2 regions of the Enterobacter cloacae complex sp. HYC074_NIDB genome follow, and region 1 is predicted to be linked to the other one. Evidence: predicted binding sites of a transcription regulator. Region 1 holds the regulator's gene; the other holds the start of a gene.

Region 1 (7,235 bases):
CCAGAAGATTTCGCCCTGTCTCACCCCGGCGGCGCGCTCGGGCGCAAACTGCTGCTGCGGGTTAACGATATTATGCACACCGGGGATGAGATCCCGCACGTCAGCAAAGAGGCCTCTTTGCGCGACGCGTTACTGGAGATCACCCGTAAAAACCTGGGCATGACGGTTATCTGCGACGATCTGATGAAGATTCAGGGCATTTTCACCGACGGCGACCTGCGCCGGGTATTCGATATGGGTGTGGATGTCCGAACGCTGGGCATCGCTGATGTAATGACACCAGGAGGGATCCGCGTCCGTCCGGGTACGCTGGCGGTAGATGTACTGAACCTGATGCAGTCCCGTCATATTACCTCAGTGATGGTTGCCGATGGCGACCAACTGCTGGGTGTGGTACATATGCATGATCTGCTGCGCGCTGGCGTAGTGTAATGAAGGATAAGACAATGAGTAATGCGGGTGCATCCCTTGCAACCTGTTATGGCCCGGTGAGCGCCCACATGATGTCAAAGGCGGAAAATATCCGCCTGCTGATCCTCGATGTGGATGGTGTGCTCTCCGACGGTCTGATTTATATGGGCAATAACGGCGAAGAGCTGAAAGCCTTTAACGTTCGCGACGGTTACGGTATCCGCTGTGCGCTCACGTCCGGTATTGAAGTTGCAATCATCACCGGGCGGAAAGCTAAACTGGTAGAAGATCGGTGTGAAACGCTGGGCATTACGCATCTCTATCAGGGACAGTCTGATAAGATGGTAGCCTTCCGGGATTTGCTGGGAAAACTGGCCATTGCGCCAGAGAATGTGGCATACGTCGGGGATGATTTGATCGACTGGCCAGTCATGGCGGAGGTGGGTCTGAGCATCGCCGTGGCTGACGCGCACCCGCTGCTGATCCCGCGTGCTGATTACGTTACCCATATTCACGGTGGCCGTGGCGCCGTCCGTGAAGTCTGCGATCTGCTTCTGCTGGCGCAGGGCAAGCTTGATGAGGCGAAAGGGCAATCGATATGAGTAAAACCAGACGTTGGGTTATCATTCTGCTTGCGCTTGTCGCCCTGATACTGATTGGCGTAAATCTCGCTGACCGCGATGATACGCAAGCGGAAGTGGTTAACACGAGCGACCCGACCTATAAAAGCGATCACAGCGACACCGTGGTCTATAGCCCGGAAGGTGCGCTGAACTATCGCCTCGTTGCTCAGCATGTAGAATATTTTTCAGATGACGGCACCTCGTGGTTTACCCAGCCGGTCCTGACCACCTTTGATACGGACAAAGTGCCGACGTGGTCAATCAAGTCTGACCGGGCAAAACTGACAAATGACCGTATGCTTTACCTGTATGGTCACGTTGAAGTCAACGCCCTGACCGCTGACGCGCAACTGCGAAAAATTACGACGGATAACGCCCAGATCAACCTGGTCACCCAGGATGTCACGTCGCAGGATTTAGTCACCCTGTATGGCACAACATTTAATTCCAGCGGTTTAAGAATGCGCGGGAACTTACGCAGCAAAAACGCCGAGCTGATTGAAAAGGTTAGAACCTCCTATGAAATTCAAAACAAACAAACTCAGCCTTAAAGTTGTTATCGCCAGCGCGCTGCTGGCGGCCAGTCTTCCCGCGCTTGCTGTGACTGGCGACACCGAACAGCCGATTCATATTGAATCCGATACCCAGTCTCTGGATATGCAGGGTAACGTCGTCACCTTTACCGGCAACGTCGTTGTGACCCAGGGCACCATCAAAATCAACGCCGACAAAGTGGTCGTTACCCGTCCGGGCGGTGAGCAGGGGAAAGAGATTATCGATGGTTATGGCAACCCGGCCACCTTCTACCAGATGCAGGACAACGGCAAGCCGGTGAAAGGCCATGCCTCGCATATGCACTATGAACTGGCGAAGGATCTGGTCATCCTGACCGGTAATGCTTACCTGGAACAGCTGGACAGCAATATCAAAGGCGACAAGATCACTTATCTGGTGAAAGAGCAGAAAATGCAGGCCTCCAGCGAAAAAGGCAAACGCGTCACGACCGTGCTTGTGCCTTCGCAGTTGCAGGACAAGAACAACGGTCAGGCTCCGGCAAAGAAAAAGAGTAACTAATTCGTTATGGCAACTTTAACTGCAAAAAACCTCGCGAAAGCGTATAAGGGCCGCCGCGTCGTCGAAGATGTCAGTCTGACCGTCAACTCCGGCGAAATCGTGGGTTTGCTTGGCCCTAACGGCGCGGGTAAAACTACGACCTTCTACATGGTAGTGGGCATCGTCCCACGTGACGCCGGCAACATCATTATCGATGATGAAGATATCAGCCTGCTGCCGCTGCATGCCCGCGCGCGTCGTGGCATCGGCTATCTGCCGCAGGAAGCGTCTATCTTCCGCCGCTTAAGCGTGTTCGACAACCTGATGGCCGTGCTCCAGATCCGTGACGATCTGACCAGCGAGCAGCGCACTGACCGTGCGAACGAGCTGATGGAAGAGTTTCATATTGAACACCTTCGCGACAGCCTCGGTCAGGCGCTGTCCGGTGGTGAACGCCGCCGCGTTGAGATTGCGCGCGCGCTGGCAGCAAACCCGAAATTTATCCTGCTGGATGAACCGTTTGCGGGCGTTGACCCCATCTCCGTTATCGATATCAAACGTATCATTGAACACCTGCGCGACAGCGGGCTTGGCGTACTGATCACGGACCACAACGTTCGTGAAACGCTGGCGGTGTGTGAGCGCGCCTACATAGTGAGCCAGGGCCATCTGATTGCCCACGGTACGCCGCAGCAAATCCTCGAAGATGAGCATGTTAAGCGCGTGTACCTTGGGGAAGACTTCAGACTCTGATAGGGTAGAGGTTAAGTCACGCCGAACCGGAGAAAAACGCTCTGAACATGAAGCAAGGTTTGCAATTACGGCTCAGCCAGCAACTGGCCATGACGCCGCAGCTCCAGCAGGCAATCCGTCTGTTGCAGCTGTCCACGTTAGAACTCCAGCAGGAGCTCCAGCAGGCGCTGGACAGCAATCCGCTGCTGGAGCAGACCGATCTTCATGACGAGGTAGACGCCCAGCAGACGCAGGACACAGAAACGCTCGACTCCGTAGATGCACTCGAACAGAAAGAGATGCCGGACGAACTGCCGCTGGATGCCAGCTGGGATGAAATCTACACCGCGGGTACCCCTTCCGGGACGCGTGCAGACTACCAGGACGATGAACTCCCGGTCTACCAGGGCGAAACTACCCAATCGCTTCAGGACTACCTGATGTGGCAGGTGGAGCTGACGCCTTTCTCCGATACCGATCGCGCCATTGCCACCTCGATTGTCGATGCCGTTGACGACACGGGCTATTTGACCGTGACGCTGGACGAGATTCTTGAAAGCATCGGCGATGACGAGATTGAACTGGAAGAGATCGAAGCCGTCCTGAAACGCGTTCAGCGTTTCGACCCGATTGGCGTCGCCGCGAAAGATCTGCGTGACTGCCTTCTGATCCAGCTTTCGCAGTTTGCTAAAGAGACACCGTGGATTGACGAAGCCCGGCTCATCATCAGCGATCATCTGGATCTGCTGGCGAACCACGACTTCCGCACCCTGATGCGCGTCACGCGCCTGAAAGAAGAGGTGCTGAAGGAAGCGGTGAATCTGATCCAGTCGCTCGATCCGCGTCCGGGGCAGTCGATTCAGACCAGCGAACCGGAATATGTCATTCCCGATGTGCTGGTGAGAAAACACAATGGCCGCTGGGTCGTTGAACTGAACGCCGACAGCATTCCTCGCCTGCAAATCAACCAGCAATACGCCTCCATGTGCACCAGCGCCCGTAACGACGCTGATAATCAATACATTCGCAGCAACCTTCAGGAAGCACGCTGGTTGATTAAGAGTCTGGAGAGCCGTAATGACACGCTGCTGCGCGTCAGCCGCTGTATTGTCGAACAGCAGCAGGCATTCTTTGAGCAGGGCGAAGAGTTTATGAAACCGATGGTGCTGGCGGACATAGCCCAGGCCGTCGAGATGCATGAATCAACCATTTCCCGCGTGACCACGCAGAAGTATCTGCACAGCCCACGCGGTATTTTTGAGCTTAAGTATTTCTTCTCCAGCCACGTGAACACCGAAGGCGGCGGCGAAGCCTCGTCGACGGCCATTCGCGCACTGGTGAAGAAGTTGATCGCCGCGGAGAACCCCGCGAAGCCACTCAGTGACAGTAAGTTAACCACCATGCTGTCCGATCAGGGTATTATGGTGGCACGTCGTACTGTCGCGAAGTATCGAGAGTCTTTATCCATTCCGCCGTCTAACCAGCGTAAACAACTGGTTTGACACAACCGATAAGGAAGACACTATGCAGCTCAATATCACCGGACATAACGTCGAGATTACTGAGGCTTTACGCGATTTTGTAAACACTAAGTTTGCGAAACTCGAGCAGTATTTCGAGAGGATCAACCAGGTCTATGTTGTGTTGAAAGTGGAGAAAGTGACGCATATCTCGGATGCGACCCTGCACGTCAACGGAGGGGAACTCCATGCCAGTGCGGAAGGGCAAGACATGTACGCGGCTATCGACGGCTTGATTGATAAGCTTGCGAGACAGCTCAATAAACATAAAGATAAACTGAAACAACACTAATTGTCCGGGCAGTTAACGGGTGCAGGACGGCCTGTTGTGAAACACAACAGGCCATTTGTACAGTTAGCGCTTAGGTGAAATTATGATAAACAACGATTCCGCTCTTCAACTGAGCAATGTCCTTAACCAGGATTGTACCCGCAGTGGCGTTCACTGCCAGAGCAAAAAACGTGCGCTGGAAATCATCAGTGAGCTGGCCGCAAAACAGCTGGGTCTGCCGCCGCAGATCGTGTTTGAAGCCATTCTGACTCGTGAAAAAATGGGCAGTACCGGCATCGGCAATGGCATTGCGATCCCGCATGGCAAGCTGGAAGAAGATACGCTGCGTGCCGTGGGGGTGTTTGTGCAACTGGAAACGCCTATCGCTTTTGACGCCATTGATAACCAGCCTGTGGATCTGCTCTTCGCGCTGCTGGTTCCTGCCGATCAGACCAAGACCCACCTGCACACGCTGTCGCTGGTTGCCAAACGTCTGGCGGATAAAACCATTTGTCGTCGACTGCGCTCAGCCCAAAGTGATGAAGAGCTTTATCAAATTATCACTGAAGCAGAAGGCAATCAGGATGAGGCATAATCGGGAAAGGGCCTTCAGAACGGCTGCCCTGAGGAGAAACGGAACATGGTGCTGATGATCGTCAGCGGTCGTTCGGGGTCCGGGAAGTCCGTGGCCCTGCGCGCGCTGGAAGACATGGGATTTTACTGTGTAGATAACCTGCCGGTAGTGTTGTTACCCGATCTGGCGCGGACGCTGGCGGACAGGCAAATCTCTGCCGCCGTCAGTATTGACGTGCGTAACATGCCGGAATCGCCGGAAATCTTCGAGCAGGCAATGAACAGCCTGCCGGAATGCTTCTCGCCTCAGCTCTTGTTCCTGGACGCTGACCGCAACACGCTGATCCGCCGTTACAGCGATACACGTCGTTTGCATCCGCTCTCCAGTAAAAATCTTTCGCTGGAAAGCGCCATCGATAAAGAGAGCGATCTGCTTGAGCCGCTGCGTTCGCGGGCCGACCTGATTGTCGACACCTCTGAAATGTCCGTCCACGAGCTGGCGGAAATGCTGCGTACGCGCTTACTCGGCAAGCGCGAGCGTGAACTGACGATGGTGTTTGAATCCTTCGGCTTTAAGCACGGCATACCTATCGATGCGGATTACGTTTTTGATGTGCGTTTCCTGCCGAACCCGCACTGGGATCCGAAACTGCGTCCGATGACCGGTCTGGATAAGCCGGTGGCGGCGTTCCTTGACCGACACACAGAAGTACACAATTTTATCTACCAGACGCGAAGCTACCTTGAGCTATGGTTACCTATGCTGGAAACAAACAATCGCAGCTACCTGACGGTGGCGATTGGCTGTACCGGCGGTAAACATCGTTCGGTCTATATTGCCGAACAGCTGGCCGATTACTTCCGCTCACGCGGAAAGAACGTTCAGTCCCGTCATCGCACGCTGGAAAAACGCAAAACATGACCGTAAAACAGACCGTCGAAATCACCAATAAGCTGGGCATGCATGCGCGCCCGGCGATGAAGCTGTTTGAGCTGATGCAGGGTTTTGATGCTGAGGTGCTGCTGCGCAACGACGAGGGAACCGAGGCAGAAGCCAATAGCGTGATCGCCCTGCTGATGCTGGATTCTGCCAAAGGCCGCCAGATTGAAGTTGAAGCCACCGGCCCGCAGGAAGAAGAAGCGCTGGCGGCAGTGATTGCCCTGTTTAACGCCGGGTTTGACGAAGACTAACGTTCGCCATGTCGGCGGGTAGCGCTGCGCTTACCCGCCTTACATAAGATTATTTCGCTCCATAAACCCTTCCCCACCCAACTGACGCATCTGGCGCATAATCCACGCCTGGCGGCTTCGCACGTAGCCTGACGGGGTGCTGGCCTTAAAACGCAGCGGGTTCGGCAGCACGGCGGCAAGGAGTGCCGCTTCGGACATAGTCAACCTGCTGGCGGGCTTGCCAAAATAGCGCTGCGATGCCGCTTCGACGCCAAACACGCCGTCACCAAACTCCGCGATATTCAGGTAGACGGTCAAAATGCGTTTTTTGCTCCACACCGTCTCGACTCCCAGCGTCAGCCCGGCCTCCAGCCCTTTTCTTACCCAGCTGCGACCGTCCCATAAGAACAGATTTTTTACCGTCTGCTGAGAAAGCGTCGACGCGCCGCGGACGCGGTTTTCATGACGTTCATTATGATCCAGCGCCTTCTCAATAGCCGCCACGTCAAAACCCCAGTGCTCCGGGAATTTCTGATCTTCTGCCGCAATGACCGCCAGCCCCATCCACGGGGAGATTTCATCCATGCCGACCCAGTCTGAGTGGGCAACATAGCCAAAATCACCCGAGAGCCAGGCGCTAATCTGCCGCTCTGCCATCACGGCGGAGAACGGGACGGGCAGGATGCTGAACAGCGCAATGCCTCCGCCCCAAAAAACGGCCAGGACCAGCACAATACGCAGCAGGATCCGTTTTAACCACCCGCCAGGGGATAATTTACGACTCATTCGGTAAGAACCAGCACTCTGTCCACCAGCTTTTCAATGCCTGCGGCAGCCTCAGCGATGTTCTGCGCCAGCATATACGCCGGCGTGGTGATGATT
Region 2 (7,235 bases), 1.3 Mb from region 1:
CAGGTTACCCTTTTCTTTTTGTAAATTAATTTTTACACCCTATGTAACGGTGATTTGACGAGACCGGGCTTTTCCCTTACTCTGCGCCGCAGAATGAGTCGCGGTATGGAAGCGTTGTAGAGGAAAGCGTGAAGAACAGAACTCTGGGAAGTATTTTTATCGTCGCCGGAACGACAATTGGCGCAGGAATGTTGGCCATGCCGTTGGCTGCCGCTGGCGTCGGGTTTGGGGTTACCGTAGTGCTGCTGGGCGGTCTGTGGGCCCTGATGTGTTACACCGCGCTATTATTGCTGGAGGTTTATCAGCATGTCCCTGCCGATACTGGCTTAGGCTCCCTGGCTGCACGCTATCTTGGACGCTACGGGCAGTGGATCACCGGTTTCAGCATGATGTTCCTGATGTACGCCCTGACTGCCGCTTACATCAGCGGCGCCGGAGAGTTGATTGCGTCAAGTATCAATGACGGCTTCGGTGCGTCGCTTTCACCGGAAACAGGCGCCATTGTCTTTACGCTGATTGGTGGCGGCGTGGTTTGCGCGGGCACATCGCTGGTCGATCTGTTTAACCGTTTTTTGTTCAGCGCCAAAATTCTTTTCCTTGTTGTGATGCTGGTGCTGCTGGCACCGCATGTTCACAAGATTAACCTGCTCTCCCTCCCGCTGGAGAAAGGTCTGGCGCTTTCGGCCATCCCGGTTATTTTCACCTCCTTCGGTTTTCACGGCAGCGTACCGAGCATCGTGAGCTATATGAACGGTGATATTCGCAAGCTACGCCGCGTCTTTGTTATCGGCAGCGCCATTCCGTTGATTGCTTACCTGTTCTGGCAGCTGGTAACGCTGGGCAGTATTGATTCCAATACTTTTATCGGCCTGATGGCAGAGCATTCTGGTCTGAATGGATTCCTGGTTGCCCTGCGTAACGTGGTGGCCTCTTCACACGTGGAGCTGGCGGTACATCTGTTTGCAGACCTGGCGCTGGCAACCTCCTTCCTCGGCGTGGCGCTTGGCCTGTTTGACTATATGGCGGATCTGTTCCAGCGGCGCAATACCGTTGCGGGACGCTTACAGACGGGGGCGATGACCTTCCTGCCGCCGCTGGCCTTCGCGCTCTTTTACCCGCGCGGGTTTGTGATGGCGCTGGGGTATGCCGGCGTGGCGTTATCGGTACTGGCCCTGCTGCTGCCTTCCCTGCTGGCGTGGAAGAGCCGCCAGCAACATCCGCAGCAGGGGTATCGCGTAGCGGGCGGTACGCCAATGCTGTTCGTGGTGTTTGGGTGCGGTGTGGCGATTATTCTGGTGCAGATTTTGATTGCAGCGGGGATGCTGCCGGAAGTGGGATAACTTATTTATACAGGTCCTGAGGTACTGTTCCGTTCACCTTAAGATCAACAGAATATAATTTTTTCACAGCATGTGAACGGGATAAGGGGGCCGCGGCGGCCCCCTTATCAATCCCCGCGGCCCCGCGGAAAATCGGTGCTTCGCACTACGCTCACCTCCCGACCATCTGCCTGCGGTCGGCTCAACTCGACATCCTGTCTCGATTCGCCTCTGGCCGCCATCCATGGCGTCCAGCCCTTGTCATCTGGTCTCCGGTTCGCCGATTTTAGCGGGGACTCAACACCCGTGCCCCATTCAGGCCACAGTAATTAATGATTTAATGCAGGCAGCAGCTTTTAAACTTCTTCCCACTCCCGCACGGGCACGGGTCGTTACGCCCCACCTTCGACCCGTTCACGATCGGCTTTTTCGCTTCCGGCTGCTGCGGGTTAGCCACCCAGTAGTTATACAAACGCAGCACCGCAGGCTGAATGCTCTCGATGCTGGCCATATACTCCTCTTCGGTCAGCGCATCCAGCTTCTCGCTGTTCTCTTCCGTCCCGTGCAGGGCAATCACCGCCAGGTCCGCTTCCAGCGCTTCCGGCAGGGATGACCAGTCCGTCAGCGCCACGCCGCGCATGTAGCCATAGCACCACTCTTCCACCACGGTATAGCTCTGACCGTCAACGTCGTTATAGCCAAACAGCGGTTCAAACTGATCCGGGTATTCGCTCAAACGCTCGGCAATATCGTTCATGTGCTTAAAGCAGAGATCGATAAAACGGTTCATCTCACGATCGTTTTTCCAGCGAGGAATATATTTCTCACCACCCCAGACCGCCACCAGCCAGGTGTCGGGCTCCACCACAACGGGACCGGAAAGTACTGCGGTAAGCATGCCGTCCAGTTCGGACACGTCAATCACGGATGCATCGTCGTGACCGTAAGAGATTAATGTCTCTTCCAGCCACGCCATCTCGCTTTCATTTAATGGGCCTTCAGCCATTGCTGATACTCCTGATAAAAAAAACGATCCTGACATATATCGCCGCGCGTGCCTATCTGAAGTTTAGGTCTTTATTGCTGCAAAAACGTGCAAATCGTGACCGTTGCACAACTTATGGGCTTTGTTGTTAAGGAGATGTGATCTCCGCTGTAAATTCATATCATCCCGCAAAGGCGCATAAAACGGCGCTCTATACTCAACGTGTTGTGACCCGGTCAAGGGATTAACCATTCTGGCAACCTTTTTGCTTAATGTTCTGCGCGCTTCGCGGTGCGTGGGATCCTCGCCGTATTAAGCATGAGATTGCTTCTAAAGTGCATTTTGTTCTCGCTCTTGTTTTTGGATTTACGATGCCATCAGGCGTTCGGGTTTATACCTGGTGCAAAAACCTCTTTGCTAAGGAACATAATAATGTCGCTGAAATTTACCAAAACTCCCCTCTCCCTGGTGCTGGCCGGTTGTCTGGTGACGGCCTTTTCCGCGCAGGCCGATATCGTCATCGGCGTGGCCGGGCCGTTCACAGGCCCGAACGCAACCTACGGCGATCAATACTGGCATGGCGCTACGCAGGCGGCGGAAGACATTAACGCCGCCGGCGGGATCAACGGTGAGAAAATCAAACTGGTTCAGGGCGACGACGCCTGCGAGCCCAAACAGGCCGTCGCCGTTGCCAACCGCTTAGTCGATCAGGATAAGGTGAAAGCGGTCGTCGGCCACTTCTGCTCTTCGTCGACCATGCCCGCCTCCGAGGTCTATAGCGATGCCGGGATCCTCTCCATCACTCCCGGCTCAACGAACCCACTGATTACCGAACGTGGCATGAGCGACATATTTCGCATGTGCGGACGTGACGACCAGCAGGGCCAGGTCGCCAGCGATTTTATTCTTGATAAGCTGAAAGCCAAACGGGTGGTCATCATCCACGATAAAGACACCTACGGTCAGGGGCTGGCGGATGCCACTAAAGCGGCGCTGGCGAAACGCGGCGTTAAGGAGGTGATGTACGAAGGGTTGTCCCGCGGGGAGAAAGACTTTAACGCGCTGGTGACCAAAATCGGCGCACAAAAACCGGACGTGGTGTTCTTCGGGGGCTGTCACCCGGAAGCGGGCCCGCTGGTTCGCCAGATGCGTGAACAGGGCGTGCAGGCGAAGTTCTTCTCGGGAGACTGTATCGTCAATGAAGAGATGGTCACCGCCGCCGGTGGGGCACAGTACACCAACGGTATTTACATGACCTTCGGTAAAGATCCGCGCCTGATCCCGGACGGAAAAGCCGTCATCGAGAAATTCCGCACCGGTAAATTTGAACCTGAAGGGTACACCCTCTACGCCTACGCGTCTGTGCAGGCTATCGCGGCGGCATTCAAGGCCACGAAAAGGACGGATTCCGCAAAAGCCAGCGAGTGGCTGAAGGCCAACCCTGTCGACACGGTGATGGGTAAAAAAGCCTGGGACAGCAAAGGTGACCTCAAAGTCTCTGACTACGTGGTCTACCAGTGGGATGACAAAGGCAAATATAAAGAAGTGCCATAACGGGACGGAATCTGCTCAGCGCCGGCAGGTCTGACTGTCGGCGTAACCCTTTATTCAGGTGCGCGACCATGAGTACATTCTTTCTGCAACAATTAATTAATGGCTTAACGCTGGGGTCGGTCTACGGTCTTATCGCCATCGGCTACACCATGGTGTACGGCATCATCGGTATGATCAATTTCGCTCACGGCGAAGTGTATATGATCTCCGCCTATCTCTCGGCCATTGGCCTGGCCCTGCTGGCGTTTTTTGGACTCCACTCCTTTCCGCTGCTGATCCTGGGGACGCTGGTTTTCACCATCGTGGTCACTGGCGTTTATGGCTGGACGATTGAGCGCATCGCCTATAAGCCGCTACGCAACTCGACGCGTCTGGCGCCGCTGATTTCGGCCATCGGGATGTCGTTGATACTGCAAAACTACGTCCAGCTCAGCCAGGGCCCGCGCCAGCAGGGCGTGCCCACCATGCTTGATGGCGTGCTGCGTTTTCACCTTGGCGAAGGGTTTGTCCAGATAACCTATACCAAAGTCTTTATCCTCATCGCCTCGTTCGCGGGCATGCTGGTGCTGACCTGGATTATCAACCGTACCCGCTTAGGACGCATGTGCCGTGCGGTACAGCAGGATCGTAAGATGGCCTCCATCCTGGGTATCAACACCGACAGAATAATTTCGCTGGTGTTTGTTATCGGCGCAGCCATGGCCGGGCTGGCGGGCGTGCTGATCACCATGAATTACGGCACCTTTGATTTTTACGTCGGGTTTGTTATCGGCATCAAGGCCTTTACGGCGGCGGTGCTGGGCGGCATCGGCTCTTTGCCCGGTGCGATGCTTGGCGGGCTGATTCTGGGCGTTGCAGAAGCGCAATTCTCCGGGATGGTGAACTCGGATTATAAAGACGTGTTCTCGTTTGGATTGCTGGTCTTAATTCTGATCTTCCGTCCTCAGGGGCTGCTGGGCCGCCCTGTCGTGGCTAAAGTGTAAGGAACAACGCGATGACCTCTGACGGTTTTTCCCTGAAGCGCTGCATTCTGGACGCAATTTTTTCCGGAATGATCGCCCTGATTATTTTCGGCCCGATTGCGGGTGTGATACTGGATGGTTACAGCTTTACCTTTGACGGCCAGCGGCTGGCGTGGATTGTTGGCACGGTGATGGTGGGACGTTTTTTGCTGAGCGCCTTTTCAGCTACGGCGGCCGGAAGACGTTTACAGACGCGGTTTGAATCCGACAATGCGGGCGTGTATGTCCGGCCGCCGGCGTATAAAAGCCGCATGCGCTGGATCATTCCGCTGATTGTCACGCTGGCGATCTGCTTCCCGTTTGTAGCAACGAAATACCTTCTGACGGTTGCCATTCTCGGACTGATCTACGTCCTGCTCGGTCTTGGGCTGAACATTGTTGTTGGCCTGGCAGGGCTGCTGGATCTGGGTTATGTCGCCTTCTATGCCATCGGCGCTTACGGGCTGGCGCTCGGGTATCAGTATCTGGGGCTTGGGTTCTGGAGCATGCTGCCGCTGGCGGCGCTAATGGCCGCGGGCGCAGGCGCCCTGCTTGGCTTTCCGGTGTTGCGCATGCACGGGGATTATCTCGCCATCGTCACGCTCGGGTTTGGCGAGATCATCCGCCTGGTGCTGAACAACTGGCTTAACTTCACCGGAGGGCCTAACGGCGTTTCAGCCCCTGCCCCAACCTTTTTTGGCCTTGAGTTTGGCCGACGCGCCAAAGAAGGCGGCGTCCCCTTCCACGAGTTCTTCGGCCTGACCTATAACCCCAACATGAAGTTTATTTTCATCTATGCGGTACTTTTCCTGGTAGTCATGCTGGTGCTCTACATTAAACACCGGCTGACCCGAATGCCCATTGGACGGGCGTGGGAAGCGCTCCGTGAGGATGAGATTGCCTGCCGTTCCATGGGGCTGAATCACGTTCTGGTCAAACTCTCGGCCTTCACCCTGGGCGCATCGACGGCAGGTATCGCCGGGGTGTTTTTTGCCACCTACCAGGGGTTTGTTAACCCGACCTCTTTCACCTTTTTTGAATCGGCCCTGATCCTCGCCATTGTGGTCCTGGGCGGGATGGGCTCCACCGTCGGCGTCGTACTGGCCGCCTTTGTGCTGACCGTCACGCCGGAACTGCTGCGCAGCTTTGCGGAATACCGGGTGCTGCTGTTTGGCATGCTGATGGTGGTGATGATGATCTGGCGTCCTCGCGGTCTGATCCGCATCAACCGCAGCGGATTTACCGTGCGTAAAGGAGTGGCGCCATGAACGCAACGATTTTACGTGTAGAACATCTGATGATGCACTTCGGCGGGATCAAGGCCTTAAACGACGTCAATCTTGAGGTGCAGCGCGGCTCCATTACCGCACTCATTGGGCCTAACGGCGCAGGAAAAACGACCGTCTTTAACTGCCTGACCGGTTTCTACCGGGCCTCCGGCGGCAACATTCTGTTCAATGCACGAAATAAAACCACCAATGTCATTCAGGTGCTCGGCCAGAAATTCCAGCCGGGCGACTGGCTCAACCCGGCGCAGCTTGGTCAACGCCTGTTCTATAAAATGTTTGGCGGCACGCATCTGGTGAACCGCGCGGGTCTTGCGCGCACGTTTCAGAACATCCGCCTGTTCCGCGAGATGTCGGTGGTGGAAAACCTGCTGGTGGCACAGCACATGCGCGTCAACCGCAATCTGCTGGCGGGGGTGCTGAATACCCCTGCGTATCGTCGGGCAGAGAACGATGCGCTGGACCGGGCGTTTTACTGGCTGGAGGTGGTGGATCTGGTGGATTGCGCGAACCGTCTGGCCGGGGAAATGTCCTATGGTCAGCAACGACGCCTCGAAATCGCCCGCGCCATGTGTACCGGCCCGGAGATGATTTGTCTCGATGAACCTGCTGCCGGCCTGAACCCGGTGGAGACGCACAAGCTGAGTGAGATCATCCGGTTCCTGTGCGACCACCATGACATCACGGTTTTGCTGATCGAGCATGATATGGGGATGGTGATGGGCATTTCAGATGACATCATTGTGCTCGATCACGGCGATGTAATTGCCAGAGGTAAACCGGCTGAGATTCAGCACAATGAAAAAGTGATTGCCGCGTATCTGGGCACCGACGAAAGCGAGGTAAATCTGTGAGCGAACCGATGCTTCAGTTTCAGGATGTGGATGTTTTCTACGGGGTGATCCAGGCGTTGAAGCAGGTTTCGCTTGAGGTTAACGAAGGGGAAACCGTTGCCCTGATTGGCGCTAACGGCGCGGGGAAGTCAACATTACTGATGTCTGTCTTTGGTCAGCCCCGGATCCGCAACGGGCAGATCCTCTTCTGCGGCGAGGATATCAGCCACAAATCTACCCACTATGTTGCCACCGGC

What was found. The regulator sigma-54, encoded in region 1, starts transcription at its own class of promoters, with help from an activator protein. The targets are predictions, from matches to a motif close to GTTGGCACANNTTTCGCTNT.
Region 2: O1724_RS14225 (branched-chain amino acid ABC transporter substrate-binding protein) is a predicted target of sigma-54. The motif match lies at 2,557-2,576, and genes of this name have one in related genera.

Annotation. Positions count from the first base shown of each region.
Region 1 covers NZ_CP114214.1:4,216,092-4,223,326, forward strand. Annotated here, with positions in the region: gene kdsD (arabinose-5-phosphate isomerase KdsD) at 1-432, shown strand, start outside; gene kdsC (3-deoxy-manno-octulosonate-8-phosphatase KdsC) at 447-1,013, shown strand; gene lptC (LPS export ABC transporter periplasmic protein LptC) at 1,010-1,585, shown strand; gene lptA (lipopolysaccharide ABC transporter substrate-binding protein LptA) at 1,554-2,108, shown strand; gene lptB (LPS export ABC transporter ATP-binding protein) at 2,115-2,840, shown strand; gene rpoN (RNA polymerase factor sigma-54) at 2,888-4,321, shown strand; gene hpf (ribosome hibernation promoting factor) at 4,344-4,631, shown strand; gene ptsN (PTS IIA-like nitrogen regulatory protein PtsN) at 4,714-5,205, shown strand; gene rapZ (RNase adapter RapZ) at 5,251-6,105, shown strand; gene npr (PTS phosphocarrier protein NPr) at 6,102-6,374, shown strand; gene mtgA (monofunctional biosynthetic peptidoglycan transglycosylase) at 6,414-7,139, opposite strand; gene elbB (isoprenoid biosynthesis glyoxalase ElbB) at 7,136-7,235, opposite strand, start outside.
Region 2 covers NZ_CP114214.1:2,916,154-2,923,388, forward strand. Annotated here, with positions in the region: gene tyrP (tyrosine transporter TyrP) at 129-1,340, shown strand; gene O1724_RS14220 (YecA/YgfB family protein) at 1,657-2,325, opposite strand; gene O1724_RS14225 (branched-chain amino acid ABC transporter substrate-binding protein) at 2,737-3,858, shown strand; gene O1724_RS14230 (ABC transporter permease subunit) at 3,927-4,841, shown strand; gene livM (high-affinity branched-chain amino acid ABC transporter permease LivM) at 4,853-6,127, shown strand; gene O1724_RS14240 (ABC transporter ATP-binding protein) at 6,124-6,999, shown strand; gene O1724_RS14245 (ABC transporter ATP-binding protein) at 6,996-7,235, shown strand, end outside.